DNA from 3 places in the Cellulomonas sp. NPDC058312 genome. Region 2 is predicted to be linked to each of the others. Evidence: riboswitches for the same ligand, from Rfam matches in the RefSeq annotation. Region 2 holds a riboswitch; each other region holds the start of a gene.
What was found. Region 2 has a riboswitch for S-adenosylmethionine ahead of ACFVXN_RS05640 (ABC transporter substrate-binding protein). Riboswitches for the same ligand answer to the same signal wherever they lie in the genome.
Positions count from the first base shown of each region.

Region 1 (9,991 bases), on a different contig from region 2:
AGAACCAGGACGGCCAGTACGTCGCCGACGAGTCGACGCTGGACGAGCTGGAGGGCGAGGGGCGCGTGGTGTTCCGCTACACCGACGGCAACCCCAACGGGTCCCGCCGGGACATCGCGGGCATCAGCAACGCCCGCGGCAACGTCGTCGGCCTGATGCCGCACCCCGAGCACGCGGTCGAGGCGGGCTTCGGTCCGGACGGCGCCCGCGGCCCGCGCTCGGGCACGGACGGGCTGCGGTTCTTCACCTCGGTGATGCGCGCGCTCGTCTCCTGACACGGGGGACCGGGATGTGGACAGGCCGTGGTCGGGGGCACCGGGCGCGGGGTACCGTTCCCGCGTGTTCCTGACCCGGGTGTGTTGTCGCTGAGCTGACGACCCCGCGCGCCCGCGGCCGCCACGGCCCTCGCTGCGCACCCCGCCTCACCCGTCGAGGACACCCCGTCATGTCTCAGGCTCAGCCCGTGCTGGACCGCGCGCTCGCGGTCGCCACCCGTCACCTGCCCGCCCCGGCCCGCCGCCACCGCGCCGCCCTGCGGCCGCTGCCGCCGGCCCTGCCCGACGAGACCCCGACGCTGCCGGCGCCGGCACCCACGCCGGTCGCCGCCACGCCCGTCCCGCCCGCCGGGCCGGAGCCCACGATCCACGTCCTGGCCCCGGACTACGGCGTGCGGACCGTCGAGTCCCGGCCGGGCTCCGATTCCGCGATCGCCCTGGCCGGCGTGCACGCCGACGTCGTCCGGCTCGAGTTCTCCGTCGCGGTGCCGTCCGTCGGGGCGCTGTCCCGGGTGGCCGCGCTGGTCGACGACGCCGTCGCCGCGTCCGGCCGCGACCGCGCGGACGTGCGGGTGCTGCTCGACCTCGAGGTCGTCGTGGCCGCCGACGAGCTCACGGCCCGCCGGAAGCGGTCGCAGCTGGAGTACCTGGACGCGCTCGCCGGGCTGGGCTGGTCGCCCGCCGCGACCCGGGTGGTGACGACCGGCGACCGCCTGGTCGCCGAGGTCCGCGAGCTGGCCCGGCGCGCGGGTGTCGACGGGGTGGTCCTGCACCCGCTGTCCGGCGGCCCGGCCGCGGCCGCGGACCTCCGTTCCCTGGTGGCCTGACCCGGGCGGCAACCCCAGGGCCGCCCCGGCTGGGTGGAGTGATCCTGCTCGGCACGCCGAGCGTGTCGGTCAGGACCACTCCACCGGAGGCCGGCTCGGGGGGCCCGGTCAGGTCAGGTGGTCGAGGGCCCGGGCGAGGTCGTCGCGGAGGTCGGCGGGGTCCTCGAGACCGACGGACAGGCGGACCGTGGACTCCGCGATGCCCACCGCCGCGCGGCCCGCCGGGCCGAGCTTGCGGTGCGTGGTGGTCGCGGGGTGCGTGACCATCGACTTCGCGTCGCCGAGGTTGTTCGAGATGTCGATGACCCGCAGCGCGTCGAGGACGCCGAACGTCGTCTTCTTCGCCACGTCCGGCGTCGCGCCCTCGGGAACCCGCAGGTCGAACGTGACGACCGTGCCGCCGCCGTCCTGCTGGGCGAGCGCCAGGGCGTGCTGCGGGTGCGACGGCAGGTACGGGTAGCGGACCTGCGCGACCGCCGGGTGCTGCTCGAGCCAGCCGGCCAGCGTCAGCGCGGAGGCGGTCTGGTGCCGGACGCGCAGGGACAGCGTCTCCAGGCCCTTGAGCAGCACCCACGCGTTGAAGGCGCTCATCGACGGGCCGGTGTTGCGGATCAGGGTCTGCACCGGGCCGTGCACGAACGCGTCGGTGCCGAGGATCGCCCCGCCGAGCACCCGCCCCTGGCCGTCGATGTGCTTGGTCGCGGAGTACACGACGACGTCCGCGCCGAACCGCAGCGGCTTCGACAGCACCGGGGTGGCGAACACGTTGTCGACGACGACCACCGCGCCCGCCGCGTGCGCGAGCCGGCTGACCGTGGCGATGTCGACGAGGTCCTGCATCGGGTTCGACGGGGTCTCGAAGAACACGACGTCCGCGGGCGTCGACAGCGCCGCCTCCCACTGCTCCGGGACGTGGCCGTCGACGTAGTCGGTGCGCACGCCCCAGCCCGCGAGGATCTCGTCGAAGATGACGACCGAGGACCCGAACAGGGCGCGCGCCGCGACGACGCGCGACCCGGACCGGACGAGCGCGGCCAGCGCCGTGAACACCGCCGACATGCCGGACGCGGTCGCGTAGCAGGCCTCGGATCCCTCGAGCAGCCGCAGCCGCTCCTCGAACGTCGACACCGTCGGGTTGCCGTACCGGGAGTAGAGGAACCGGTCGGCCTCGCCGGCGAACGCGGCCTCGGCGTCGGCGGCGCGGTCGTAGACGTAGCCCTGGGTGAGGAACAGGGCCTCGGAGGTCTCCTGGAACGCCGTGCGGACCTGCCCGCCGCGCACGGCGAGGGTGTCGGGGCGCAGGGTGTCGCGGGGGAGCCGCGGGTCCTGCCAGTCGCCGGGGCCGGGAGCGGGGGCGGGGCCGGGGGTGGGCGCGGTCACGCGGACCGCCACGGCAGGCCGGCGGCGCGCCAGCCCCAGTGGCCCCGCTGCCCGTCGGGGCCGACGTCGCCCTCGAACCCGCTGAGCACGTTGTACGCCGGACCGAGGCCCGCCGCGGTGGCGGTGGTCGCGGCGGCGACGGACCGCACGCCGGACCGGCACAAGAACACCACCGGGCGCGGCTCGTCGGCGGTGATCCCGGCGGCGGCGAGCTCGTCGAGGAACGTCGGGTTGGGGCGGCCGAACGCGTCGGTCCACTGGACGAACGCGGTCCGGTCCTGCGCGTCGAGGTCCGCGGTGTCCGGGACGCCGATGCCCTGCCACTCGCCCTCGGTGCGGACGTCGACCAGGACGGCGCGCTCGTCGGACGCGAGCAGGTCCCAGGCCTCCTGCGGGGTGAGGTCGCCGGCGTAGCCGGGCCCGTCCCCGTGTCCGTGCTGCGCGCTCACAGCGGGCGCACCGTGCTGGTCGCGGCGGCGGGCAGCACCACGGCCTGCGCGACGATGACGCGCTCGCCGTCGTGGGTCGCGGCGGGGCCGCCGTGCAGCTCGTAGCCCTCGGCGAGGGCCGCGCTCACCCGCTCGCAGAACGAGCGGTCGTCGGGTCCCGTCAGCAGCCGGTAGCGCAGGCGGTCGTCGGTGTCGGTCATGCGTCTCCTCCATCGGACCTGGCGGAAGCACCCTCGGCCGGCCCCGTGCACGGGGCACAGGACCGCGGGTTGCTGCGGCGTCGACGAGCCAGATCTCTCGGCCGCTCTGGATGGTGCGGCGATGCTACGCCATGCCGCCGCGGGGGTGCTTCACCCGGGTCGGAGGGTGGACACGTGTTGACATGCCGGGGCGGGCGCTCCCTATCCTCGGGGCAGGTCATGAGTGCCAGCACTGAGCCCCGGCTTGCTGGCCGGCAACCCTCCCTCCGCGGCGGGGTGCCCCGGGTGACGACCTGGCCGTCCACCGTTCGGTGGCCGGCAAGCGCGGGGTGACCCGGCCGTACCCGGGCCCCCACCGATTCCTCTCGGGGGTAGTCCCATGTCCGTCGCCACCACCGCCACCTGTGCCACGACCGAGGCGCCCGACCGCGCCCTCCTGCCCGTCGTCGGCGCCGACACCCGCGTGCCGCTCGTCGACGGCCGGTCCGTCGCGTACGCGAACCTCGACTACGCGGCGTCCGCGCCCGCGCTCGAGGCCGTCGCGGCGCGGGTCGTCGAGGTGCTGCCGCTGTACGCGTCGGTGCACCGCGGCGCCGGGTACCTGTCGCAGGTGTCCACCGCGCTGTACGAGTCGTCCCGGGCGACCGTCGCCCGGTTCGTCGGCGCGCGCCCCGACGACGTCGCCGTCATCACCCGCAACACCACCGACGCGCTGAACCTGCTGGCCGGCTGCGTGCCGGACGGCGGCCGGGTGCTGGTGCTGGACGTCGAGCACCACGCGAACCTGCTGCCCTGGGTCAGCGCGTTCCGGGACACGGGTCGCACGGCGACCATCCTGCCCGCGGCGCCGACCGTGGCCGCGACGCTGGTCGCGCTGCGCGACGAGCTCGCGCGCCGCCCGTACGCCCTGGTCACGCTCACGGGCGCGTCCAACGTGACCGGGGAGGCGCTGCCGCTGACGTCGGTCGTGGCGCTCGCGCAGGAGGCGGGGGCGCGCGTGGCCGTCGACGGCGCGCAGCTGCTCCCGCACCGGGCGTTCTCGCTCGCGGAGTCGGGCGTGGACTACGTCGCGTTCTCCGGGCACAAGACGTACGCGCCGTTCGGGGCGGGCGCGCTCGTGGGTCGCCGCGACTGGCTGGACGCGGGGACGCCGTACCTGGCCGGCGGCGGCGCGGTGCGCGACGTGCGCACCGACCGGACGCTGTGGCAGCCGGCGCCGGCGCGGCACGAGGGCGGCTCGCCGAACGTGCTCGGCGCCGTCGCGCTGGCCCAGGCCTGCGACACCCTGCAGGCCCTGCCGGCCGGTGCGCTCGCGGCCCACGAGGAGGCGCTGCGCGACCGGCTCGTCACCGGGCTCGCCACGGTGCCCGGCGCCCGGGTGCTGCGCCTGTGGTCGGACTCGACCGACCCGGTGGGCGTCGTGTCGTTCACGGTCGGCGACCACGACTCCGGGCTCGTCGCCGCCTACCTGTCCGCCGAGCACGGCATCGGGGTGCGCGACGGCCGGTTCTGCGCGCACCCGCTGCTGGCCCGGGTCGGCGTGGACGGCGGGGCGCTGCGCGCCTCGGTGGGCGTCGGCAGCACGGCGGAGACGGTCGACCGGCTGGTCGCGGGGCTGCTCGCGTTCGTGGCCGACGGGCCGCGCGCCCGGTACGAGGTCGTCGACGGCTGCTGGACCGTCGCCGGCGACACCCGGCCGCGCCCGGCGGTCTCCGGGATCGACGCGATCGCCGCCACCGCCGCCGCGGCGTGCGGTCCCGCCGTCGAGGACTGACGTGCTGCCCCGGACCGGTCCGAGCAGGGGACGGTCCGGTCCGGGGCCCGCAGGCGGTCAGTCGGCGGGGACGGTGCGCGGCCCGGCCCAGGCGCGCAGGCGCGCGACGGGCTCGGCCATCACGCGGGACAGCGGGCGGGTGCCGCGCGCCTCGGCGAGCACGTCCGCCGCACCCGGCGGGCGTCCGCCCTCGTGCGCGGTGTAGGTCGCGGCGACGACGGCCTGCTCGATCTCCGCACCCGAGAACCCGTCGGTGGCCAGCACCAGGTCGGGCAGCAGGGCGGGGTCGAGCGGCACCCCGCGGCGGGCGGCGTGGATCCCCAGGATCTCGGCGCGCACGTCCGGGCCGGGGAGGTCGACGAAGAAGATCTCGTCGAACCGGCCCTTGCGGATCAGCTCCGGCGGCAGGGCGGTGATGTCGTTCGCGGTCGCGACGACGAACACCGTCGCGTGCGGCTCGGCGAGCCAGGTCAGCAGCGTCCCGAGCTGCCGGCGGCCCGGACCGGCGTCGTCGCCGCCGGCGGGCACGGCCTTCTCGATCTCGTCGATCCACAGCACGCACGGGGCCATCGCCTCGGCGGTCGCCAGCGCCTCCCGCAGCCGCCGCTCGGACTCGCCGACGTACTTGTCGTGCGTCGCCGCGAGATCGAGCCGCAGCAGCGGCACACCGAACAGGTGGGCGGAGGCCTTGGCGACGACGCTCTTGCCGCAGCCCTGCACGCCGAGCATCAGGACGCCGCGCGGGGGGTCGAGGTGCGGCGCGCTGCCGTCGAACGCCGGCGCCCGACGGGCCAGCCACTGCCGGAGCCGGGCCATGCCCGCGACCTGGTCCGGGGGGACGGTGTCGAGCTCGTAGGCGAGCACCCCGTCGCGGGCGAGCAGCGCGTGCTTCGCGCGCGTCACCGCGGGCACGTCGGCCGGCAGCAGGGCGCCGTCGTCGAAGACCGCGCCCCGCGCCAGCCGCTCCGCGTCGCCGTGCGACACCCCGGCGAGGTTCGCCACCAGCAGCTCGACCGCGCGGGCGTCGACGCGTGCCGGCTGCCCGGTGGTGCGCGCCCAGTCGGCGACGACGTGGTCGACGATCGAGCGCCGCTCCGTCGCGTCGGGGAACGCCACCGGGAACCGCGCGGCCAGGTGCTCGAGGTCGTCCGGGAGCGGCACCTCGCGGCCGACCAGCACCAGCGTCCGGCGCACGGGCGCGAGGCACAGGTCCTTGAGGAGGCGGACGGTCACGGGGTCGCCGAGGAACGGGTGCAGGTCGAGCAGGACGTAGACGCCCGGCAGGCCGCCCTCGAGCAGCCCGCGCAGCATCTCGGTGGGGTCCGCGGCGAACCGCTGGGCGGTGCCGAGGTCGACGTCGCGGCGGCGCATCCCCTCGGTGACCTTCCACGTGAACACCGGCACGCCCGCGGCGGTCATCGCGTGGACCGGGCGGGCCGCGAGCACGAGGTCCACCGCGCGGGCCTCGTCGGTGGTCTCGACGACGACGAGCGGCACCCCGCCGCGCAGCAGGGTGGCGAGGTCGTGCCCCGATCCGGTCGCCGTCACGGCGGCAACCTACCGCCCGGGGCGGGGTGCGCGGGGCGGTGCTCGTGCACGTCAGCCGGACGGCGCAGCACCGGCGGTCAGCGCACCGTCACGCCCAGGTGGTCGGCGAACGCGCCGGCGAGCTCCAGCAGCTGCTGCTCGCTGATGGTCGCGCCCTGGAGCCCGGCGGTGCCGTCGACCGCCGCCAGGTCGGCCCCGCGCAGGTCGACCTGCCGCAGCTGCGCGCGCGTCACGTCGAGCCGGCCGACCCGGCAGTCCTCGAACGTCACCCGCAGCGCCCTGACCCCGGCGAGGTCCAGGTCCCCGAGCGTGCACCGGACGAACCGGAGGTCCTGGACCCGGGAGTCGCGCAGGTTGAGGTAGTCGATCTTCCCGCCCTCGACGGTCACCCGGTCCCACGTGCTGCCGTACGCCTCGACCGCGCCGAACCGGCAGTCCCGCAGGGTCACGTCGCGCCACGAGCCGGTACGCGCCCGGAAGCTCCCCGCGCGGCAGTCCGCGACCACCGTCTCGACGACGTGCGCGTGGTCGAGCAGGGCGCCCTCCAGGTCGCACCCGCGCAGCACGCACTCGACGAACCGGGCGCTCTCCGCATCCGCCCCGGCCAGGTCCAGGCCCGCCAGGAGCGCGCGGTCGTAGTCCCCCTCGGGCTCGAGCGGTCCGGCGAACGGGGCGAGGGCGTCCTCGGGGGGAGTGGTCACCGGCACAGCCTGCCACCGGGCACCGACGCGTCCGGTCGCCGGGTGGTGCGGGTGCACGGTCGCCGCCGGGATCCGCCCTGGGGACGACGGCCGTCCGGCCGGTTCGTCGACCTACGGTGGCGGTGGACGGCCGGTGCGGCAGCGAGGAGGGCGAGGGTGGACCTGTGGTCGGGCGAGTGGGTCGCGGCGTTCTTCCTGTCGCCCGCGGTGACGGGCGTGGCCGCGGTGGTGGCCGCGACGATCGGGCTGCGGGTGGCGCGGGTGCGGGCCCGGGTCGACCGGGACCTGGCGGCCGAGCAGCACCGCCGGGACGCGCGTGCCGCGGAGCTCGTGCGGGCGGCCGCGGTCGAGGACCGGGACCGCGCGCAGTGGTGGGTGGCGTTCACCTGGGCGACGGAACGCCTGGGCCGTGGGCCGGGCTCGAGGGCGACCGACCGTCTCGCGTCGCACCGCGTCCTCTACGCACTCGCGGGCGCCACCGACGACCCTGTGCGCTCTGCCCTGGTCGCGCTAGCCTGGACCCCAGATGCTACTGATGAGGAGCATGTCGATGACGAATGAGAAGCCACTGCCGGCCACGGGACCGGCCGGCTGCCGGTGCGCGAGCAGGGAGCAGGACGACTTCGCGGGGATGCCCGCGCGCCTCGCGCCCGGCGGCGACCTGTACGAGCAGGCCGTCCGCCGCCAGCAGGCCCGCCGGGACCGCGAGGCGGAGATCACCCGCCTGGTGTTCGAGCCGCTGCCCCCGCCCCCGGTGTACGGCCTGCGCAGGCTGTGGCTCGCGTGGCGGGAGCGGCGGGAGCGGGGGCGCGCGCGAGGCTGACGGGCACCCCCGCGGGTCTCACCCCAGCGGTCGGACCTCCGCGCGCAGGTGCAGCCGCCCGCGCCGGGCGTCCCAGGCCGTGACCGTCCACCCGCCGGCCGTGCGCGCCACCGCCACCGCGGGCGACCCGGGGAGCAGCACGGGCGACGCGAACTCGACGTCCCACGCGTACGCCTCCCCGCGCCGGGCGCCGACGTCGGCCAGCGCCCGTGCGGCGGTGTACATCCCGTGGGCGATCGCCCGCGGGAACCCCAGCGCCCGCGCGGTGAGCGGTGACAGGTGGATGGGGTTGGCGTCCCCGGAGACGGCCGCGTACCGACGGCCGGTCGCGGCGTCGAGCGCCCACCGCCCGGTCGGCTCCGGGGGTGCGAAGTCCGGGTGGCCGGCGTCGTCGGGGGCGGCACCCGCGACGCGCGCCCCGGGCGCCAGGTAGGTGGACACCCCGCGCCAGGCGGGCGGGTCGGTCGGGGCGGAGCCGGCGACGCGGACCTCGGTGACCAGGTCCACCTGGGCGCCCTTGCGGTGCGGGCGCAGGTGCTCGGCCCAGGCGCGGACGTCCAGCGTGTCGGTGAGCCGCAGCGCCCGCCGCTGCTCGACCCGGTTGGCGAGGTGCACCATGCCGAGCGCGGGCAGCGGGAAGTCCGGGCGGACGATCAGCGCCGTCGCGACGGGGAACGCGAGCACGTGCACGTACCCGGCGGGCAGGACGTCGCCGCCGGGCTCGCCGACGAGGTGCTGGTACGCGGTGAGGCGGCCGGCGTCGGGCCGGACGCCGTCGAGCCGGTGCAGCACCGCGGGCAGCGTCGGCGCGTGCCGGCCGCCCTCGCCCGCGCCGCCCCCGCAGACCCCGCCGCCCGCGCCGCGCCCGCCGAGCGCGCGCCGGACCGGCCCGGCGACGGCGGCCCGGCCGGCGGCCAGACCGGCCCGCGCGTACAGCCCGCCGAGCCCCGGCGCGGCGTCGAGGACGACCTCGCGCCGCGCGCCCGGCCCCGCGGCGACGGCGGTCACCGGCCCACCATGTTCTGCCCGCACACCCGCAGCACCTGCCCGACGACCCCACCGGCCTGCGGCGAGGCGAGGAACGCGACGGCCTCGGCCACGTCGACGGGCAGGCCGCCCTGCTGGAGCGACGACAGCCGCCGGGCGACCTGCCGGGTGAGCGCGGGCATCCGGGCGGTCATGTCGGTCTCGATGAACCCCGGCGCGACGGCGTTGGCGGTGCCGCCGAACGCGGTGAGCAGCGGCGCGGTCGCCCGGACCATCCCGATCACCCCGCCCTTGGACGCCGCGTAGTTCGCCTGGCCGCGGTTGCCGGCGATGCCGGACGTGGAGGCCAGCGAGACGATCCGGGGCGCGTCGGTGAAGTCCCCGGAGGTCAGCAGCGCCTCGTTGATCCGCAGCTGGGCGGCGATGTTCACCGCGATCACGGACTCCCAGCGGTCGGGGGTCATGTTGGCGAGCAGCTTGTCGCGCGTGATCCCGGCGTTGTGCACGACCACGTCGAGGCGCCCGTGCCGGCCGAGCGCGTGCTCGAGGATGCGCGCGCCGGCGTCGTCGGCGGTGACGTCGAGCTGCAGCGCCGTGCCGCGCACCCGGTTGGCGACCGCGGCCAGCGCCTCCCCGGCGGCGGGGACGTCCACGGCGACGACCGTCGCGCCGTCGCGGGCGAGGGTCGTCGCGATGGCCTCCCCGATGCCGCGGGCCGCACCGGTCACCACGGCGACGCGGCCGGCGAGGGGCTGCTCCCAGTCGGCGGGCAGCGACCCGGCCGCGGAGTCCACGGCGAGCAGCTGGCCGTCGACGTACGCGGAGCGCGCGGACAGCAGGAACCGCAGGGCGCCGAGCACGGCGGGCGCGGTGACGGGCACGTCGTCGTGGACGACCACGCCGTTGGCGGTCGCGCCGGCGCGGAGCTCCTTGGCGACGGACCGCAGCGCCCCGTCGACGCCCTGCCGGGCGGCGGCGAGCGCGGGCGCCTGGTCGTCGGTGGCGGGGCGGGACACGCTGACCACCC
Region 1 covers NZ_JBHVZE010000003.1:460,641-470,631, reverse strand. The annotation lists gene purQ (phosphoribosylformylglycinamidine synthase subunit PurQ) at 1-275, shown strand, start outside; gene ACFVXN_RS11140 (hypothetical protein) at 446-1,102, shown strand; gene ACFVXN_RS11135 (O-succinylhomoserine sulfhydrylase) at 1,211-2,482, opposite strand; gene ACFVXN_RS11130 (rhodanese-like domain-containing protein) at 2,479-2,931, opposite strand; partial or broken gene ACFVXN_RS11125 (DUF1737 domain-containing protein) at 2,946-3,131, opposite strand; SAM riboswitch class I at 3,138-3,248, opposite strand; SAM riboswitch class IV at 3,347-3,462, shown strand; gene ACFVXN_RS11120 (aminotransferase class V-fold PLP-dependent enzyme) at 3,511-4,905, shown strand; gene ACFVXN_RS11115 (AAA family ATPase) at 4,963-6,453, opposite strand; gene ACFVXN_RS11110 (pentapeptide repeat-containing protein) at 6,531-7,154, opposite strand; gene ACFVXN_RS11105 (hypothetical protein) at 7,311-7,715, shown strand; gene ACFVXN_RS11100 (hypothetical protein) at 7,705-7,977, shown strand; gene ACFVXN_RS11095 (MaoC family dehydratase) at 7,996-8,985, opposite strand; gene ACFVXN_RS11090 (3-oxoacyl-ACP reductase) at 8,982-9,991, opposite strand, start outside.
Region 1: another riboswitch for S-adenosylmethionine. It lies ahead of ACFVXN_RS11125 (DUF1737 domain-containing protein); the one in region 2 lies ahead of ACFVXN_RS05640 (ABC transporter substrate-binding protein).

Region 2 (9,991 bases):
CCGCTGCTGGACGGCCTGGCGCACGAGTACAGCACCCGCTACACCGGCGTGCTCACGCCCGCGCAGCTGCGCGACGAGCTCGAGCACTACGGCGCGCAGGAGTTCGCGCCGCCGGACGGCGAGCTCGTGCTCGTGCTGGAGGACGGGCGGCCGGTCGCGGGCGGCGCGTTCCGGCGCCGGACCGAGCCCGAGCACGGGGACCCGGCCCTGCTGGCCCGGCCCGGCACCCGCGACGCGGCGGGCGCCCCGGCGGTGCCCACGGCCGAGCTCAAGCGGATCTGGACCCACGCCGAGCACCGGCGCCGCGGCCTGGCCCGCGTCGTCCTGACCGAGCTGGAGCAGCGCGCCGCCGACCGCGGCTACCCGCGCCTGTACCTGACCACGGGTCCGCGGCAGCCGGAGGCCGTCGGCCTGTACCTCGCGGCCGGCTACACGGCGCTGTTCGACCCGGCGGCGTACCCGGCCGACGTCGTCCCGCACGCCTTCGAGAAGTGGCTGGTGACCCCGTGAGCGCCGTCGTCGACCGGCCCGTGGCGGCCGTGCCGCCCGCGACCGTCGCCGAGCTCGCCGACCTGCCCGTGGTCCCCGCGCGACACCCGGGTCGCTGGGTCGCCACGGCCGGCGTCGCGGTGCTGCTCGCGATGGTGCTCAGCTCGCTGCTGACCAACCCGCAGTGGGAGTGGGACGTCGTCGCGCAGTACCTGACCTGGCCGTCGGTGCTCGAGGGCGTGTGGGCCACGGTGCGCCTGACCGCGGTGGCGGGCGTGATCGGGTTCGGCCTGGGCACGGTACTCGCGCTGATGCGGCTGTCCCGGTCGCCGCTGCTGCGGTCGGTGTCCTGGGCGTACTCCTGGGTGTTCCGCTCGGTGCCGCTGATCCTGCAGCTGCTGCTCTGGTACAACCTCGCGTACCTCTACCCGGAGCTGTCGCTGGGCATCCCGTTCGGGCCGTCGTTCCTCGCGTTCGACACCCTCGACGTGGTGGACAAGTTCGGCGCCGCGGTGCTCGGGCTCGGGCTGTCGCAGGCGGCGTACTCCGCGGAGATCGTCCGGGCCGGCATCCTCGGCGTCGACCAGGGCCAGCACGAGGCCGCCGCCGCGCTGGGCCTGCCGCGTGGCCGCCAGCAGCGCCGGATCGTGCTGCCGCAGGCGATGCGCACCGTCGTCCCGACGTCGGTCAACGAGATCATCGGCCTGCTCAAGGGCACGTCCGTCGTCTACGTGCTGGCGTACGGCGAGCTCTTCTACACGGTCGGGGTGATCTACGGCCGCAACCAGCGGGTCGTCCCGCTGCTGCTGGTCGCGGCGATCTGGTACCTCGCGACCACCACGGTGCTGACCGTCGCGCAGTACTACCTCGAGCGGTACTACGCCCGCGGCGCCCTGCGCACGCTCCCGCCGACGCCCCTGCAGCGGCTGCGCGCCCTGCCGCGGCGCGGCCACCTGACCCGCACCGCGCGCACACCCCGCACCACTCCTCGCGACACCGCACCCGCCCGCGACACCGGAGGCCCGGCATGACCACCACGCTGAACCGGACCGCGCCCGCCCCGGTCGCGGCCGACGTCCCGCTGACCGTCCCGGCCCCGGGCGGGCACCTGCAGATCCACGGGCTGCACAAGTCCTACGGCGCCCTGGAGGTGCTGCGCGACGTGGACCTGGAGGTCCGTCCGGGCGAGGTGACCGTGATCCTCGGCCCGTCGGGCTCCGGCAAGTCGACCCTGCTGCGCCTGGTGAACCACCTCGAGCGGCCCGACCGCGGGTTCGTCGCGCTCGACGGCGAGGTGATCGGCTACGCGCACCGCCGGACCCGCCGCGGTCCCGTGCTGCGGGAGCTGACCGAGCGGGACGTGCTGCGCCAGCGCACCCGGATCGGGTTCGTGTTCCAGAACTTCCACCTGTTCCCGCACCTCACCGTGCTGGAGAACGTCGTCGAGGCGCCCGTGCACGCGCAGGGCCGGCGCCGCGACGAGGTCGAGGCCGAGGCGCGGGAGCTGCTCGCCCGCGTCGGCCTCGCCGACAAGGTCGACGCCCGGCCCCGGCAGCTGTCCGGCGGGCAGCAGCAGCGCGTCGCGATCGCCCGCGCCCTGGCGACGCGCCCGTCGGTGCTGCTGTTCGACGAGCCGACCTCGGCCCTCGACCCCGAGCTGGTCGGCGAGGTGCTCGGTGTGATCCGGGCGCTCGCGCACGGCGGCACGACGCTCGTGATCGTCACCCACGAGGTCGGGTTCGCCCGCGACGTCGCCGACACCGTCGTGTTCATGGACGCCGGCGTCGTCGTCGAGCAGGGCCCCGCCGCCCAGGTGCTCGGCGCGCCCAGCCACCCCCGGACCCGCGCGTTCCTCGACAAGGTCCGCTGACCCCCCGTACTCCCACCCCCCTCTCGACCGGAAGGCACCACGATGACCACCACCCCGACGCGACCGCACCCGCGGCGCCGACCCGTCCGAGCCGCCGTCGCGGCCCTCCCGGTCCTGGCCCTGCTGGCCGCGTGCGGCGGGACGTCCGACGCCGCCGAGGCCGGCAGCGAGCTCCAGTCCGCCGCGCAGGCCGCGGGGCTCGAGGTGAACACCTCGCCGGAGCAGGACCGGATCCACACCGCGGAGAACCCGGCCGCGATCGCGCTGCTCCCGCCGGAGCTCGCCGAGAAGGACACGTTCACGGTCGCGGTCAGCGCCTACGTCGCGCCGCTGGCGTTCCTCGCCGACGACGACCAGACGCCGATCGGGAACGAGACCGACATCGCGCAGCTCGTCGCGGACGCGCTGGGCAAGGACCTCGACCTGCAGGTCAAGGCGTGGGCGGACTGGCCGCTGGCCGTCGAGTCCGGGGACGTCGACGCGGTGATCTCGAACGTCACGGTCACCGAGGAGCGCAAGGAGACGTTCGACTTCTCGTCGTACCGCAACGACGAGCTCGGCTGGCTGGTCAAGGCCGGCAGCGACATCACCGAGATCGACGAGGCCGCCGACATCGCCGGCCTGACGGTCGCGGTGGGCTCCGGCACCAACCAGGAGAAGATCCTGCTCGCCTGGGACGAGGAGAACCAGGCCGCCGGGCTGGACCCGGTGCAGGTCGAGTACTTCGAGAACGACGGCGACACCATCCTCGCGCTGCAGTCCGGCCGGATCGACGCGTCGTTCGGCCCGAACGCGACCGCCGCCTACAAGGCCAAGGTCTCCCCGCAGGACTTCACCGTGGTCGGCACGCTCAACGGCGGATGGCCCGACACCGCGCAGATCGCCGTCACCACGCTCAAGGGCAGCGGGTACGCCGAGGCCGTGACGGCGGCGCTCCAGGGCGCGTTCGACGACGGCAGCTACCAGGAGGTCCTGGAGCGCTGGGGCCTGGAGGACGAGGCCATCGAGGCACCCGCGACCAACCCGCCGGGCCTGCCGAAGACGTCCTGACCACGCCCGACCCGTCCCCGCCCCTCGAAGGAGGCACCATGTCCGACACCCGCACCCGGGTCCCGCTGTCCGTGCTCGACCTCGCGGTCGTGCCCGAGGGCGGCACCGGCGCCCGGGCGGTGCGGTCCGCCGTCGACCTCGCGGTCGACCTGGACCGGCTCGGCTACCACCGGGTCTGGTACGCCGAGCACCACCTGTCGCCCGGCGTCGGCTCCGCGTCGCCCGCCGTGCTGGCCGCCGCCGTCGCGGCCCGGACCGACCGGATCCGGGTGGGGTCGGGTGCGGTGCTGCTCAGCACCACGAGCCCGCTGATCGCCGCGGAGCAGTTCGGCACCATCGCCGCGCTGCACCCCGGGCGGGTGGACCTCGGGCTCGGGCGGGCGTTCACCCCGCCGACCGGACCCGCGACGGCGCGACCCGACGCCGCGCCCCGGCCGGTCGACGGGCCCCGCCCGGTCGTCGGGCCGCGGGTCGTCGACGGGCTGTACGTCCCCGGCCCGCCGCCGGTGGACCTGGCGGACTCGGTGCTGCGGGAGCGGCTGCTCGCGCAGAAGCGCGTCGTCGGCGCCTCCCGCACCCCGGCGGCGTTCCGGGACGAGCTCGAGCTGGTGCTCGGGCTGCGCGCCGGCACCTACGCGGAGCCGGACGGCACCCGGCACGTCGCCCCGCCGGTCGAGGGCGCGGCCCTGGACGTGTGGGTGCTGGCGTCGTCGCCGGGGGAGAGCGCCCGCGTGGCGGGGGAGCTCGGCCTGCCGATCGCGGCGAACTTCCACGTCAGCCCGGCGACCACGCTCGACACGGTCGCGGCCTACCGCGCGGCGTTCCGGCCGGGGGTGCTCGCCGAGCCGTACGTGGTCGTCTCCGCGGACGTCCTGGTCGCCGAGACCGTCGACTGCGCCCGGGAGCTCGCGACCCCGTTCGCCGACTGGGTGCTGTCGATCCGGCGGGGGACCGCCGGCGCGATCGCCTACCCCCGGCCCGGCGACGCGGTGCCGTGGGAGGCGCGCGACGCCGCCGAGCGGGCCGTCGTCGCCGACCGCGTCGACACCCGGGTGGTGGGCGACCCCGCGACGGTCGTCGCCCGCCTGGAGACCCTGCAGCGCGTCACGGGCGCCGACGAGCTGCTGCTCACCACCGCCACCCACGACCCGGCGGACACCCGCCGGTCGTTCGCCCTGCTCGCCGAGGCGTGGGGCGCCCCGGCGCCCGCCCGCACGTCCGACGCCGTCCTCGTCAGCTGAAGGAGACCCACCATGACCAGCACCGACCCCGCCGCACCCGCCCTGAAGCCCGCCGCGGACGCGGCCGCCGACGTCGCGCACGGCGCCCTGCTCGTGGACGTCCGGTCCGCCGGCGGCCGGGCCGCGCACGGGGACATCCCCGGCGCGACCCTCGCCGACCGGACCGACCTCGACGCGCTGTTCGGCCCCGCGCACGCCCCGGTCATCTCGATCGACACCCCGGTGGTCGTCGTGTGCGGCTCGCCCGCCGGTTCCGGACCCGTCGCCGAGCAGCTCGCCGCGCGCGGCTACACCGTCACCCACGTCGACGGGGGCTTCCCGGCCTGGAAGGCCGCGGGCCTGCCCGCCACCAACCCCACCGACCCCGCCCAGCCCTGACCACCCGCGCCCCACCCCGCCCCGCCCCCTCCCGCCCCGACCTCCCGCCCCGCCCCTCCCACGCCGCCCTCCCACCCCGCCGAGACAGGACCCGCGCGCCGACTCAGGGCGTTGGACCGACCTGTCTCGGCGCCGCGGCCCCTTCTCGGCGAGGCAACGCGGACGGGGCGGTCGGGGGACGAGGCACCGGGACGGGGCCAGCACCCGAAGGAGAGCCACCATGCCCGTCGAGTTCCTCGGCATCGCGACCGCCAGCGACGCGTCCGAGACGCGCGCCGCCACCACCCGCCCGTTCGACCCCGCGTTCCTGGAGCGGATCGTCCGGGCCCACGAGGACAACGGCTGGACCCGCGTCCTGTTCGCCTACGGGTCGTCCGGCCCCGAGCCCGCCGCGCTCGCCGCGTACACCGCGGCGCGGCTGGAGTCGATCGAGCTGCTGCTCGCGCACCGGCCGAACGTGTCCTACCCGACCTACGCGGCGAAGACGTTCGCCACCCTGGACCAGCTGTCCGGCGGCCGGCTGTCCGTGCACGTCATCACCGGCGGCAACGACCACGAGCAGCAGCGCGAGGGCGACACCCTCACCAAGGACGAGCGTTACGCCCGGACCCAGGAGTACATCCAGATCCTCAAGCGGGCGTGGACCAGCACCGAGGCGTTCGACCACCACGGCCGGTTCTACGACTTCGACGACTTCCACCTCGACACCAAGCCCGCCGACGGTCACGTGCCGACGATCTCGTTCGGCGGGTCCTCGGACGCGGCGTTCCGGGTCGGCGCCGCGGAGGCGGACATCTTCGCGGTCTGGGGCGAGCCGCTGGACCGCACCCAGGAGCAGATCGACCGCGTGCACGCCGAGGCCGCCGCCGCCGGTCGCACCACCCCGCCGCGGATCCACGCGGCGTTCCGGCCGATCATCGCCCCGACCGAGGAGCTCGCCTGGGAGAAGGCGCACCGGGTGCTCGACGCGATCGAGGCGCGCAAGGCGGCGCTCGGGGGCGTGCTGAGCAACCGGCACCCGGTCACCGCGCCGGAGAACGCCGGGTCGCAGCGGCTGCTGGAGATCGCGGCGCAGGGCGAGCGGTTCGACTCGGTGCTGTGGACCGCCACCGCGCGGGCGACCGGCGGCGCGGGCAACTCCAACGCGCTGGTCGGCACGCCCGAGCAGGTCGCCGAGGCGCTGCTGGCGTACTACGACCGGGGCGTGCGGATCATCTCGGCCCGCGGCTACGACCTGCTGGACGACGCCGTCGACTTCGGCCGGTACGTCATCCCGCTGGTCCGCGAGGGCGTCGCCGCCCGGGACCGCGCGGCCGCCGCCGTCGCCGCCTGAGGGGGCGGGGGCGTGCGGTTCCAGCTGCTCGACATCGTGTTCAACCCGCCGCACCCGGTCACGGGCGCGGCGGTGCCCCCGGCGGACCGCCTGGCGCGGACGGTCCGGCACGCGGTCCTGGCCGAGGAGATCGGGTTCGACTCGTTCGCCGTGGGGGAGCGGCACGCCGGCGACGTGCTGTCCTCGGCGCCGACCGTGATCCTCGGGGCGATCGCGGCGTCCACCAGCCGGATCCTGCTGTCGACCGGCGTCACCGTGCTCGCGCTGCTCGACCCGGTGCGCGTCGCGGAGGACCTGGCGACCGTGGACCAGCTGTCCCGGGGCCGCCTCGAGATCGTGATCGGGAAGGGCAACGAGGTGCTGCAGTACCCGCTGCTCGGCCTGGACATCGACAAGCAGTACGAGTACCTGGCGGAGAACTACGAGCTGCTCCGCCTGCTGCTCTCGGAGGAGGACGTGACCTGGGAGGGCCGGCACCGGCACCGCCTGGAGCACGCCACCACGCTGCCCCGGCCGTACGCGGGGCCGTTCCGGATCTGGCACGGCTCGGCGACGTCGCGGTTCGCGGTGGAGCTCGCGGCGCGGTGGGGCGACCCGATCGTGACCGCGAACGCCCTGCAACCGCGGGAGAACTACCAGGTGCTGATCGACCACTACCGTGAGCAGTACGCGGCGCACGGGCACGACCCGGCGCACGCCCACGTCGGGTCGGGGTCCGGCGGGCTGTTCCTCGCCGACACCACGGAGGCGGCGGTGCGGCAGTACCGGCCGCTGTACCAGGGTCAGGTCGACGCGGCCGCGCGGCGCGGCTACGGGGCGGACGCCGTCGGGCGGGCGCCGAGCTTCCGGACCCTCGAGGAGGCGGTCGACCGGGGTCCCGCACTGGTGGGCTCCCCGGAGCGCGTGGCCGAGAAGATCCTCGACTACCACCGGTCGTACGGGCACGTGCTCCAGTCCGTGTCCGTGAACCACCTGCTCGACCCCGCCGAGCAGGAGGACGTGCTGCGCCGGTTCGCCGAGGAGGTCGTGCCGCTGGTGCGCGCCGAGGTGAAGTCCGACCTGTGGACCGAGGCCGACCCGCGGCGCGCGGCGGGCTTCACCGCGGCGTGACCCCGCCGGCCACCACACGAAGATCCGCGATGTGAGAACCCGCGGCGGTTCCTTGACCAGGTCCGCCGCCGAGGGTTCCCTCACCCCCAGGTGACGAGCGCCAGCGCGCAGGCCCGGCTTGCTGGCCAGCAACCCTTCGACGTGACGGGGTGCTCCGGGAACGACCTGACCCGACCGCGACCGCGGACCGGGTAAGCACGGCGACGACACGCCGGAGCGCGCCCCCGCGCGCCCCGGCCGGCGCCCCACCCCGGCCACGGCCGGTGACGACCAGGAGTGCACGCATGACCACCTCCCCCTCGCGACGCGCCACCCGCCCCGCTGCGGCCGCCGCGGCGCTGACGACCACCGCGCTGCTGCTGACGGCCTGCTCCGGCGGGTCGACGGGCACGGGCGCGGCCACCGACGCGGCCGCGTCCGCCGAACCCGTCGCCGGCGGCGACCTGCGGTTCGCCATCACCGTCGACTCCCGGTGCATCGACCCGCAGCAGGTCGGCAACAACGACGCGATCGCCGTCGCCCGGCAGACCGTCGCCTCGCTCACCGCGCAGGACCCGGAGTCCGGCGAGATCGTCCCGTGGCTCGCCGAGAGCTGGGAGATCGACGACGACGCGTCGAGCTACACGTTCCACCTGCGCGACGACGCGACCTACGCGGACGGGACCCCCGTCGACGCCGCGTCGGTCAAGACCAACTTCGACGCGATCGTCGCGCTGGGCGCCACCGCGTCGCTCGGCTCGCAGTACCTCGTCGGCTACGAGGGCACGACGGTCGTCGACCCGCTGACGGTCACCGTCGACTTCGCCGCCCCGAGCGCGCAGTTCCTCCAGGCGTCGTCGACCTTCTCGCTCGGTCTGCTGTCGCCCGCGTCCGCGGCGCTGACGCCCGAGGAGCGCTGCGCCGGCGACTACATCGGGTCCGGCCCGTTCGCGGTCGAGTCGTACACGCCGGACCAGGAGGTCGTGCTGACCAAGGTGCCCGGCTACGCCTGGGGCTCCGCGGCCGACGACCACACCGGCGAGGCCTACCTCGACACCGTCACGTTCCAGGTCATCCCCGAGTCCTCCGTCCGCGCCGGCAGCCTGCAGTCCGGGCAGATCGACGCGACGGCCGCGATCGCCGCGGTGGACCAGCCGCAGTTCGACGGCAACGGGTTCTGGCTGCAGCAGCGCGCCAACCCCGGCGTGGCGTACCAGCTGTTCCCGAACGAGTCGAGCGCCCTCGCGTCCGACGAGGCGGTCCGCGTCGCGATCTCGAAGGGCATCGACCGGCAGCAGATCGTCGACACGGTGCTGACCGAGCGGGACCAGGCGGCGACCGCCGTGCTGTCCCACTCCACGCCGCTGTACGAGTCCCTCGCGGACGACCTGGCCTACGACCCGGACGGTGCCGTCGAGGTGCTCGAGGACGCCGGCTGGGAGCTCGGCGACGACGGCATCCGCGAGAAGGACGGCCGGCGGCTGTCCACCACCGTGACGTTCTGGCAGGACCCGGCGCCGCTGGAGCTCGTGCAGCAGCAGCTGCGCCAGATCGGGGTCGACCTGCAGCTGCAGCACGTCGAGATCGCGGAGTCCACGGCGATCAAGGCCGACGGGGACTTCGACTTCGACTACTACAACCTCACGCGGTCCGACCCGGACGTGCTGCGCTCGGTGTTCTCCGCGAACGCCCGCAACGTGAACAAGCGGACCCCCTCGGAGGTCGACGACCTGCTCGACCGCTCCGCGGCCGCCACCGACCCGGCCGAGCGCGCCGAGCTCGTCACCCAGGCCTCCCGGCTGCTGATCGAGCAGGGGCACGCGATCCCGGTCTACGAGCTCTCGACGACCGTCGCCGCGGCCGACCGCGTGCACGGGCTGGCGTTCGAGGGGTCCAGCCGGATCGACTTCTACGACGCGTGGGTCGACGCGAGCTGATGGGCCGCTACCTCCTGCGGCGCGCCGCCCAGGGCCTCGTGGTGCTCTGGGCGGCGTTCACGCTCGCGTTCTTCGTGCTGTACCTGCTCCCGAGCGACCCGGCGGCCCTGGCCGCCGGCGCCGGGGGCGAGGTGCAGGACGTCGACCCGGCGCTGCTCGACGACCTGCGCGCCCGCTACGGCCTCGACCGGCCCCTGCTGGTGCAGTACGGCGACGCGCTGCTGCACGCGGTCCGGCTCGACTTCGGGCCGTCGTACCAGTCCGGGGCGCCCGCCGGCTCGCTCGTCGCGCAGGCGCTGCCGGAGACCCTGAAGCTGACCGGCGCCGCGCTGGTGCTCGCGGTGCTCGCCGGGACGGCGCTGGCCGTGGCGAGCGTGCTGCCCCGCAGCCGGGCGCTGCGCCAGGTGCTGTCCGCGCTGCCGCCGCTCGGCGTCGCGCTGCCCACGTTCTTCGTCGGCCTCGTGCTCCTGCAGTGGGTGTCGTTCCGCGCGGGTCTGCTCCCCGCGATCGGCAACGCCGGCTGGCAGAGCCTCGTGCTCCCGGCGGTGACGCTCGCGGTCCCGCCGGGCGCGCAGCTCGCGCAGGTCCTGTCGCGCAGCCTGCG
Region 2 covers NZ_JBHVZE010000002.1:278,614-288,604, forward strand. The annotation lists gene ACFVXN_RS05600 (GNAT family N-acetyltransferase) at 1-510, shown strand, start outside; gene ACFVXN_RS05605 (amino acid ABC transporter permease) at 507-1,520, shown strand; gene ACFVXN_RS05610 (amino acid ABC transporter ATP-binding protein) at 1,517-2,359, shown strand; gene ACFVXN_RS05615 (ABC transporter substrate-binding protein) at 2,402-3,409, shown strand; gene ACFVXN_RS05620 (LLM class flavin-dependent oxidoreductase) at 3,448-4,650, shown strand; gene ACFVXN_RS05625 (rhodanese-like domain-containing protein) at 4,663-5,028, shown strand; gene ACFVXN_RS05630 (LLM class flavin-dependent oxidoreductase) at 5,249-6,361, shown strand; gene ACFVXN_RS05635 (LLM class flavin-dependent oxidoreductase) at 6,374-7,471, shown strand; SAM riboswitch class IV at 7,561-7,675, shown strand; gene ACFVXN_RS05640 (ABC transporter substrate-binding protein) at 7,756-9,387, shown strand; gene ACFVXN_RS05645 (ABC transporter permease) at 9,369-9,991, shown strand, end outside.

Region 3 (9,991 bases), on a different contig from region 2:
TGGTCGCGGACGACTGGGACAAGCCCTACGGCCGGGAGCTGGCGGCCTACCCGGTCGCCGCCCTGCGCGCCGGCAAGTACTGGCCGCCGGTCCGGCGGATCGACGGCGCGCACGGGGACCGGAACCTCGTCTGCGCGTGCCCGCCCATCGAGGCCTACGCCGAGGAGCCCGCGCTGTGAGCGACCTGACCACCACCCCCGCCACCGAGACCCCCGCCGACACCCCCGCCACCGAGACCCCCACCGAGACCCCGGCGACCGACGCCGCGACCGACGCCGTGCTGTCGCCGCTGCACGCGGAGCACCTGGCGCTCGGCGCGACGATGGTGCCGTTCGCCGGCTGGACGATGCCGCTGCGCTACACGTCCGACCTGGCCGAGCACCAGGCGGTCCGCACCGCCGCCGGCCTGTTCGACCTGTCCCACATGGGCGAGCTGCACGTGGACGGCCCGGGCGCGGGCGCGGGCCTCGACCTGGCGCTGGTCGGGAACATCTCCGGCCTGGCGGTCGGCCGCGCCCGCTACACGATGATCGTGCAGCCCGACGGCGGCGTGCTCGACGACCTGATCGTCTACCGGCTCGGCGAGGAGCAGTACCTCGTCGTCGCCAACGCGTCGAACGTCGCGGTCGTCCGGGACGCGCTCGCCGAGCGGCTGGCCGACGTCGACGCCTCGCTGACCGACCGGTCCCTGGAGACCGCGCTGATCGCGGTGCAGGGCCCCCGCGCGGTGGAGATCGTCACCGGGCTCACGGACCCCGCGCACGTCGAGGCGGTCCGGGACGTGAAGTACTACGCGGGCCTGCCCGCGACGGTCGGCGGCGTCGAGGCGCTGGTCGCCCGCACCGGCTACACGGGCGAGGACGGGTACGAGCTGTTCGTGCCCGCCGATGCCGCGCCCGACCTGTGGCGGGACCTGCTGGCCGCCGGTGCCCCGCTGGGCCTGGTGCCCGCCGGGCTGTCCGCACGTGACAGCCTGCGGCTCGAGGCGGGCATGCCGCTGTACGGCAACGAGCTGGACACCACGACCGCGCCCCACGACGCCGGCCTCGGCCGCGTGGTGGGGCTGGACAAGGTCGACGCCGACGGCGCACCCCTGCCGTTCGTCGGCCGGGAGGCGCTGGCCGCCCGCGCCCACGCCACCCCGTCGCGGGTGCTGGTCGGCCTGGTCGGCTCCGGCCGGCGCGCGGCCCGGCACGGCTACGAGGTCGTCGCGTCCACCGAGCCCGACGCCGCGACGGTCGGCCGGGTCACCTCGGGCGCGCCGTCCCCGACCCTCGGCACCCCGATCGCGATGGCGTACGTGACCCCCGAGGTCAGCGCCGTCGGCACCGAGCTCGCCGTCGACGTGCGCGGCCGGCGCGAGCCCGTCCGCGTCGTCGCCCTGCCCTTCTACCGGCGCGCCTGACCCCACCCCGCTTCCCCCGAGGAGAGACCCGTGAGCGAGATCCCCAGCACCCTGCAGTACACCGCCGAGCACGAGTGGATCGACGGCGCGTCGCCGGCCACCATCGGCATCACGAAGAACGCCGCCGACGCCCTCGGCGACATCGTCTACCTGGAGCTGCCGACGGTCGGCAGCGAGATCACCGCCGGTGCCGTGGTCGGCGAGGTCGAGTCGACCAAGTCGGTGTCCGAGCTGTTCTCGCCCGTCACCGGCACCGTCGTCGAGGTCAACCAGGACGCCGTCGACGAGCCGTCCGTGGTCAACGGCGACCCCTACGGCGCCGGCTGGCTGTTCCGCGTCGACGTGACCTCGACGGGCGAGCTGCTGTCGGCGGAGGAGTACGCGGCGCGGATCACGGACTGAGACGGGGCCGCCCCGCGTTAGTCCGTTCGGGTGGTTTCGGCCCCGGGAGCCGGATATCGCTTCCCGGTGGTGGTGACCAGGCCTTTGGCCCTAGCACGTCCGGCGGTAATACGCATTCCTCCCGGCCCACTTTCAGGCGGGTGAGATCCGAACTGCGATGCCGGTGCCCAGACTTGCCGATCAAGCGGTCATAGGCCGCCGGACCCCCCAGCAGCCGGTCACTCGCCACACGTACACCGGAGGACAGCATGGCCACCCTGGAGCTCGCACCGACCGCGTCCACCACCAGCATCCTCGGCGAGCCGCTCACGACGCGTGAGCGGGTCGTGCTCGCGGAGCTCGGGGAGGACGTCACCCTCGAGGACATCGCGCGTCGCCTGTTCGTCACCCGCAACACGGTGAAGTCCCAGGTCCGCTCGGTGTACCGCAAGATCGGCGTCTCCACGCGCGCCGAGGCGGTCGCCTGGGCGAAGGCCGCCGGCATCCGCTGACCGACCCGCCGTCCCCTCCCCCCCCGGGGGACGGCGCCACGACGCAGGGCCGCGTCCCGCCACCTCGGCGGGAGCGCGGCCCTCGTCGTCCGCGGGCGCGTCAGCCGGGCGCGGTGGACCGCAGCACGTGCTCGGCGAGCTCGCGGGCGGCCGGAGACGGGCGCCGCGACCGCGCCCACACGACCCGCAGGGTCCGGCGCAGGTCGACGCCCTCGACCGGCACCCGGCGCAGGTCGCCGCGGGCGATCTCGTCGGCGACCGTCAGGCGGGACAGCACGGCCGCCGCGGACCCGCCGCGCACCACGGCCTTCACTGCCGACGTCGACCCGAGCTGCGCCGGCGACCCCGTGACCGGGTGCCCGGCGGCGGCCAGCGCCCGCTCCAGGACGGCCCGGGTGCCGGAGCCGGCCTCGCGCACGGCGAGCGGCGCGGCGGCGAGCTCGGCCGCGGTCACGGGTCGCTGCCGGCGTGCCCACGGGTGCCCCGGCGCGACGACGATCACCAGCTCGTCGTCCCCGACGGCACGCGCATGCAGGCCGTCGGGGACGTCCGGGCCCTCGACGAACCCCAGGTCCGCGCGCCCGTGCAGCACGGCGTCCACGACGTCCCGGGAGTTCGCCACCTCGAGGTCGACCACCGCCGCGCCGGCCGGGCGCGCCGCGAGCCACCCCGGGACCAGGTACTCGGCGATGCTCAGGCTCGCGGCGACCCGCACCCGCGCGCCGCTGGCGGTGCGCAGCGCCTGGACCTCCTGCTCGAGCGCGTCCGACGCGGCCAGCACGTCCCTCCCCCGGTGCAGGACGGCGGCGCCGGCGTCGGTCAGCCGGGTGCCGGACGCCGACCGGGCGACCAGGGTCAGGCCGGTCTGCCGCTCCAGGCGGCGCAGCCCGGTGCTCACCGACGGCTGCGCCAGCCCGAGCGACCGCGCGGCGCCGGACAGGGAGCCGTGGGCGTCGACGGCCTCCAGCAGCTCCAGGGCGCCGAGCGGGACCCGGCGCGCGGGGGGTGCCGTGTGCGCGGTCGGGCCGTCGGGCCGCGGGTCTTCCATAGCCTCAGGCTAGGGCCTGCCAGGCAGGTCGGCGTTCCGGCGCGAGCCCCCGACCGGCACCGTGGACCCGTGCCCAGCCCTGCCGCCCCGCGCCCCGCCTCCCCGCGCGCCGCCACCACGCGCCCCGCCGCGACCGCGGCACCGGGGGCCCGGGGGCTGGCGCCGGGGGTGCTGGTGGCGCTGCTGCTGGCCGCCGGGTGCGTCGCGCTGACGGCGGCGGTGCCGGTCGTCCCGGGGCTGCTGGTCGCGATCGTCCTCGGTGCGGCGGCCCGCGCGGTCGGCCTGGTGCCCGCGGTGCTCGACGCGGGCCTGGCGTGGACCGCACGCCGCGTGCTGCGCACCGGGGTGGTGCTGCTGGGGCTGCAGCTGTCCCTGGGCGACCTGCTCGGGCTCGGCCTGCGGGAGGTCGCGGTCCTGCTGGTCACGGTGGCGGCGACGTTCGGCGTCACGCTGTGGCTCGGTCCGCGGCTGCGGGTCGGCCGGGCGCTGACCCTGCTGATCGCGACCGGGTTCTCGATCTGCGGGGCCGCCGCCGTGGCCGCGATGAGCCCGGTGGCCGACGCCGAGGAGGACGACGTCGCCACGGCCGTCGCGCTCGTCACGCTCTACGGCACCCTGGCGCTGCTGGTGATCCCGGTCGCCGCGCGGGTGCTCGGCCTCGGCGACCGGACGGCCGGGCTGTGGGCCGGGATGTCGGTGCACGAGGTGGCCCAGGTCGTCGCGGCCGCCGGGACGGTGTCGGCGGCGGCGCTGACGGTCGCGGTCGTCGCGAAGCTCGCGCGCGTCGTGCTCCTGGCGCCGCTGGTCGCCGGCACCGGCATCGTGCGGCGGCGCCGTACCGCCCGGGCGGACGCGGCCGTCCCGGAGCAGGCGCCCGCGCGTCGTGGTGGCCCGCTGGTCCCGCTGTTCGTGGTCGGGTTCCTGGTCGCCGTGCTCGTGCGGTCCGCCGGCCTGGTGCCCGACGCCGTCCTCCCGGCGGTGAAGCCGGTGACGACGCTCGCGCTCGGCGCGGCGATGGTGGCGCTCGGCACCCAGATCCGGGTCGGCCGGCTCGTGCGCACCGGGGGTCGACCGGTCCTCCTCGGCGGCATCGCGACCGCGGTGGCCGCCGGCGTCAGCCTGACGGGCCTGGTGCTCGCCACCTGACGGGCCTGGTGCTCGCCACCTGACGGGCCCGGTGCTCGCCACCTGACCCGGCGCCGCTGGCAGACTGCGCGCATGACTCCCGTGCTCGTCGTGGCCGCCGCGATCGTCGACGACCTCGACGCGCCCCGGACGCTGCTGGCCGCGCGCCGCCGGTCGCCGGCGAGCCTGGCCGGCCGGTGGGAGTTCCCGGGCGGGAAGGTCGAGCGGGGCGAGGACCCGCAGGACGCGCTGCACCGCGAGCTGCGCGAGGAGCTGGGCGTCGAGGTCGGTCTCGGCGACGAGCTGGTCGGGCCCGACGACGGCTGCTGGCGCCTCACGCCGACGTACACGATGCGCCTGTGGCGCGCGGAGCTCGTGGCGGGGGAGCCGGAGCCCCTGGTCGAGCACGACGCGCTGCGCTGGCTGCCGGCGGGCCGGTGGCTCACGGTGCCCTGGCTGGACGCGGACGTGCGGATCGTCGAGGCCCTGGCCGCCACGCACCGACCCTGACCAGGGCGTTCATCTCTCAGCGAACAGGTGGCTGCTCGATCTGGCACTCGGCACCCTCGAGTGCTAGAACAGGTCGCGTAGCCCCTTCCGGTGCGACCAGGCGCCGGGGGAGTACCCGGTCCCGGACCGCCCGGGACCACGCTCGTGAGGGAGGTGACGGGCTGTGGCTACGCGATTCGACCCGTTCCAGGAGATGGACCGCCTGATGGGGCAGGTGCTCGGTGCGCAGCGCGCGTCGGCCTCGATGCCGATGGACCTGTACCGCGCCGGTGACCACTACGTCCTGCACGTCGACCTGCCGGGTGCCGACCCGGGCTCGATCGACGTGAGCGTGGACGACCGCACCCTGACGATCCGGGCGCAGCGGACCGCGCGCACCGAGGACGGCGTGCAGTGGCTGGCCAAGGAGCGCCCGGTCGGGACCTACGCGCGGCAGCTGACCGTCGGCCGGGGCCTGGACCTCGACGCGATCTCGGCGTCCTACGCGGACGGCGTCCTCACGCTGACGATCCCCGTCGCGGAGGAGGCCCGGCCGCGCCGCATCGAGGTCGCGACCGGCTCCGCGCCGACGACCATCGAGGCCGGCAGCGAGACCCCGCAGCACGCGGCCGGCTGACGGCCGACCGTTCGGCCCAGGGACCGGACCACCCACTGCGGCCCCGGCCCCCACGACGGGGGACCGGGGCCGCGGCGCGTCGGCGGGTCCGGGTCAGGCGGTCGGCACCGCCAGCGACGCGCGGACCGTGCGGGTCGCCGCCAGCACGTGCTCCAGCGACGGGGTGACCTCGGCGTAGCGCCGGGTCTTGAGACCGCAGTCGGGGTTCACCCACAGCTGGGCGGGGTCGACCACGCGCACCGCCGCCGCCAGCAGCTCGGTCACCTCGGCCTCGGACGGCACCCGCGGGGAGTGGATGTCGTAGACGCCGGGGCCGATGCCGCGCGGGTAGCCCTCGCTGGCGATGTCGGCCAGGATCTCCATCTTCGACCGGGCGGCCTCGATGGACGTCACGTCGGCGTCCAGGCCGTCGATCGCCGCGAAGATCTCCCCGAACTCCGAGTAGCACAGGTGCGTGTGGATCTGCGTGTCCGGGCGCACCCCCGCGGTCGCGAGCCGGAACGACGCCACCGACCAGTCGAGGTACGCGGCGTGGTCGTCGGCGCGCAGCGGCAGCAGCTCGCGCAGGGCGGGCTCGTCGACCTGCACGATCGCGGTGCCCGCGGCCTCCAGGTCGGCGATCTCGTCGCGCAGTGCCAGGGCGACCTGGTTGGCGGTGTCGGCCAGCGGCTGGTCGTCGCGGACGAACGACCAGGCGAGGATGGTCACCGGGCCGGTGAGCATGCCCTTGACCGGCTTCGGGGTGAGCGACTGGGTGTAGGTGGTCCACGGCACGGTGATCGGCGCCGGGCGGGACACGTCGCCCCAGAGGATCGACGGCCGGGTGCAGCGCGACCCGTACGACTGCACCCAGCCGTTGCGGGTGACCGCGAACCCGTCGAGGTTCTCGGCGAAGTACTGCACCATGTCGTTGCGCTCGGGCTCGCCGTGCACCAGCACGTCCAAGCCGATCTGCTCCTGCAGCTCGACGACGCGGCGCACCTCGGCGCGCATCTCGTCCTCGTACTGCTCGGTGGTCAGGTCACCCCGCGTGAACGCGGCGCGGGCGTGCCGGATCTCCGGGGTCTGCGGGAACGAGCCGATCGTCGTCGTCGGCAGCGCCGGCAGCCGGAGCCGCTCGGCCTGCGCGGCGCGACGGGTCTCGAAGTCGCCGCGGCGGAACGCGTCGGCGGACAGGCCGGCGAGCCGGTCGCGGACCTCGGGCCGGACCACGCCGGGCGCCTCGGCACGCGAGCGGCGCGCGTCGGCGGCCGCGAGCAGCTCGGCGTGCACGGCCTCGCGGCCCTCGGTCAGGCCGGTCGCGAGCGTGACGACCTCGACGGTCTTCTGGTCGGCGAACGCGAGCCAGGACCGCAGCGTCGGGTCGAGCTGCGGCTCGTCCTCGACGTCGTGCGGCACGTGGAACAGCGACGTGGACGTGCCGACCGCGACCTGGCGGGCGCCCAGGCCCTCCAGCCGCTCCAGGCCGCCGAGCGCCGCGTCGAGGTCCGCGCGCCAGATGTTGTGGCCGTCGACGACGCCGCCGACCAGCACCTTGCCCGCCAGCCCGGGGACGGGTCCCGCCGGGACGGAGCCGCGGACGAGGTCGAGCGCCAGGCCCTCGACGTCGGTGGCCGCGAGCACCGGCAGCGCGTCGCGCAGGTCGCCGTACGGGGCGGCCACCAGCACCGCGGGCCGCTCGGCGGCGGGCAGGTCGGTCGCGAGCACGCGGTACGCCTCCGCCGCGGCGGCGAGCAGGCGGTCGGCGGGCACACCCGTGGAGTCGGACACCAGCGCCGGCTCGTCCAGCTGCACCCAGGTCGCGCCGGCCCGCGCGAGGTCGCGGAGCAGCTCGACGTACACGGGCAGCACGTCGGCGAGCCGGTCCAGCGGGTGGAAGCCCTCGGGGGCGTCCTCGGTGGGCTTCGCGAGCGCCAGGTACGTCACCGGGCCGACGAGCACCGGTCGGGTCAGCACGCCGTCGGCGAGGCCCTCGGCGAACTCGCGCACCGGGCGGTCGCTCGCGTACCGGAAGGCCGTCGCCGGGCCGATCTCCGGGACCAGGTAGTGGTAGTTCGAGTCGAACCACTTGGTCATCTCGAGCGGCAGGTCGTCGCCGCGGCCGCGCGCCACCGTGGAGTAGCCCGCGAGGTCCAGGGCGCCGTCGGTCGCCAGGTCGGCGAACCGCTCCGGCACGGCGCCGAGCACGGCGGTCGCGTCGAGCACCTGGTCGTAGAAGGAGAACGCGCTCGGGATGGCGGGGAGCCGGGTGTCGAGCCCGAGCTCCGCGAGCCGGGTGCGGGTCCGGCGGCGCAGGTCCGCGGCGGTGGCCTCGACCTCCTCGGCGCTCGCGCGGCCGGCCCAGAACGCCTCCAGGGCCTTCTTCAGCTCCCGGCGGGGTCCGATGCGCGGGTAGCCCAGGACGGTGCCGGACGGGAAGGGGTGGGTCTGCTCGGTCATCTCTCGCCTCAGGTGGTGGGGACAGGGGTCAGGTGGTCGTCGGTCGCGACGGCGGCGCGCGCGGGCGGCCCGTCGCCTCCCAGGCCGGCGCCCTCGAGGAGGTCGAGCGCGGGGCCGTGGGTGTTGAACGTGTAGAGGTGGATCCCCGGCGCGCCACCGTCGAGCACGGCGTGCGCGAGGTCGACGCCGAGCCGGGTGCCCACGCGGTGCCGCCGCGCGACGTCCGCGGGGTCGTCGCCGTCGAACGCGTCGAGCCGGTCCAGGACGTCCGCGGGGACGGGCACCCCGGTGAGCTGGGCCACGCGGCGCAGCCGGGCGGGGTCGGTCATCGGGATGATCCCCGGGATCACCGGGATCGTGACGCCCGCGTCGCGGGCGAGCTCCAGCAGCTCGCGGTAGGACGCGGCGTCGTAGAACACCTGGGTGATCGCGAAGTCCGCGCCGGCCTCCTGCTTGGCCAGCAGCGCCGCGACGTCCTGCTCCCGCGTGCTGCCGGCACCGGGGTTGCCCCGGGGGAACGCCGCGACGGCGACGGACAGGTGCCGGGTCGCGGCGCGGACCGCCTGCGCGGGGCTGCTCGCGCAGCGACGGGCCTCGACCTCGCGGAGCAGGCGGACCAGGGCGGCCGCGGTGGGCAGGCCGTCGGGGTGCGGGGCCCAGGAGCCGTCGGCGGGCGGGTCGCCGCGCAGCGCCAGGAACGACCGCACGCCCTCGTCCAGGAACTCCTCGACGGTCGCGGCCAGGTCCTCCCGCGACGCCGCGACGCACGTGAGGTGGGCGATCGGGGTCAGCGAGGTCTCCCGCAGCAGGCGGCGGACGAGGGCGCGGGTGGTGTCCCGCGTGCTGCCGGACGCGCCGTAGGTGACCGAGACGAAGTCGGGCCGGACGGCGGCGAGCTGCTGCACGGTCGACCACAGCCGCGGCGCCGCGTCGGGGTTCCGGGGCGGGAACAGCTCGAAGGACACGGTCGGCCGGTCGACGGCACCGAGGCCGTCGACCACCGCGGCGCGCGGGTGGTCGAGGTCGTGCGGGTGCACGGGTACGTCGTGACTGCTCATCGTCAGCTCCATCGGACCTGGCGGAAGCACCCACACCCTCACGGGGAGGGGGGTTGCTGCGACGTCGTCGAGCCAGGTCTCTCGGTCGCTCTGGATGGTGCGGCCACAGTAGGGCGGCTCCGGCGGGGCGTCCAGTGCCCCTGACGCGTCACGGAGTCGTGGTGCGCGTCACACCCGCTCACATCGTGGGCCGCTGCGTCGTCCAGGGGGTGAGCGGGCCCGCCGGGCCCGCACGACGGAGGGACCGGACATGCGGATCGTGGTGGTCGGGGGAGCAGGACTGGTCGGGGCGCGGCTGGTGACCGTGCTGCGCGGGCGGGGGCACGACGCCGTGGCCGCGTCGCGCCGCACCGGAGTGGACACGTGGACGGGTGCCGGGCTCGCCGCGGCGGTGGCCGGGGCGGAGGTCGTCGTGGACGCGACGAACACCCCCGACTTCACCCGGGCGGGCGAGTTCTTCCCGGCGTCGGCGGTCCACATCGCGGACGCCGCGGCCGGCGCCGGGGTGCGGCGGTCGGTGCTGCTGTCGGTCGTGGGCGTCGACCGGGTGCCGGGCAACCCGTACTTCGCGGCGAAGGTCGCCCAGGAGCGGGCGGCGGCCGAGGGCGTCCCGACGACGGTGCTGCGGGCGACGCAGTTCTTCGAGTTCGCCGACGCGGTGGCGGACCAGGGCACCGTCGACGGGCGGGTCCGGGTCGGGGCCGACGTGGTGCAGCCCGTGGCGGTGGACGACGTGGTCGACGTGCTCGCGGACCTGGCGACGGGCACGGGCGGACAGGCGGGTCGGGTGGACCTCGCGGGGCCGGAGCGGATGCCCACCGACGTCTGGGTCCGCCGGGTGCTCACCGCCGCCGGCGACCCCCGCGAGGTGCAGGTCGACCCCGCGGCGGACCCGTT
Region 3 covers NZ_JBHVZE010000005.1:159,908-169,898, reverse strand. The annotation lists gene gcvP (aminomethyl-transferring glycine dehydrogenase) at 1-179, shown strand, start outside; gene gcvT (glycine cleavage system aminomethyltransferase GcvT) at 278-1,405, shown strand; gene gcvH (glycine cleavage system protein GcvH) at 1,436-1,807, shown strand; gene ACFVXN_RS15880 (LuxR C-terminal-related transcriptional regulator) at 2,056-2,298, shown strand; gene ACFVXN_RS15875 (LysR family transcriptional regulator) at 2,399-3,346, opposite strand; gene ACFVXN_RS15870 (YeiH family protein) at 3,416-4,492, shown strand; gene ACFVXN_RS15865 ((deoxy)nucleoside triphosphate pyrophosphohydrolase) at 4,565-4,981, shown strand; gene ACFVXN_RS15860 (Hsp20/alpha crystallin family protein) at 5,145-5,597, shown strand; gene metE (5-methyltetrahydropteroyltriglutamate--homocysteine S-methyltransferase) at 5,691-8,036, opposite strand; gene ACFVXN_RS15850 (methylenetetrahydrofolate reductase) at 8,045-9,094, opposite strand; SAM riboswitch class I at 9,100-9,195, opposite strand; partial or broken gene ACFVXN_RS15845 (SDR family oxidoreductase) at 9,345-9,991, shown strand, end outside.
Region 3: another riboswitch for S-adenosylmethionine. It lies ahead of ACFVXN_RS15850 (methylenetetrahydrofolate reductase); the one in region 2 lies ahead of ACFVXN_RS05640 (ABC transporter substrate-binding protein).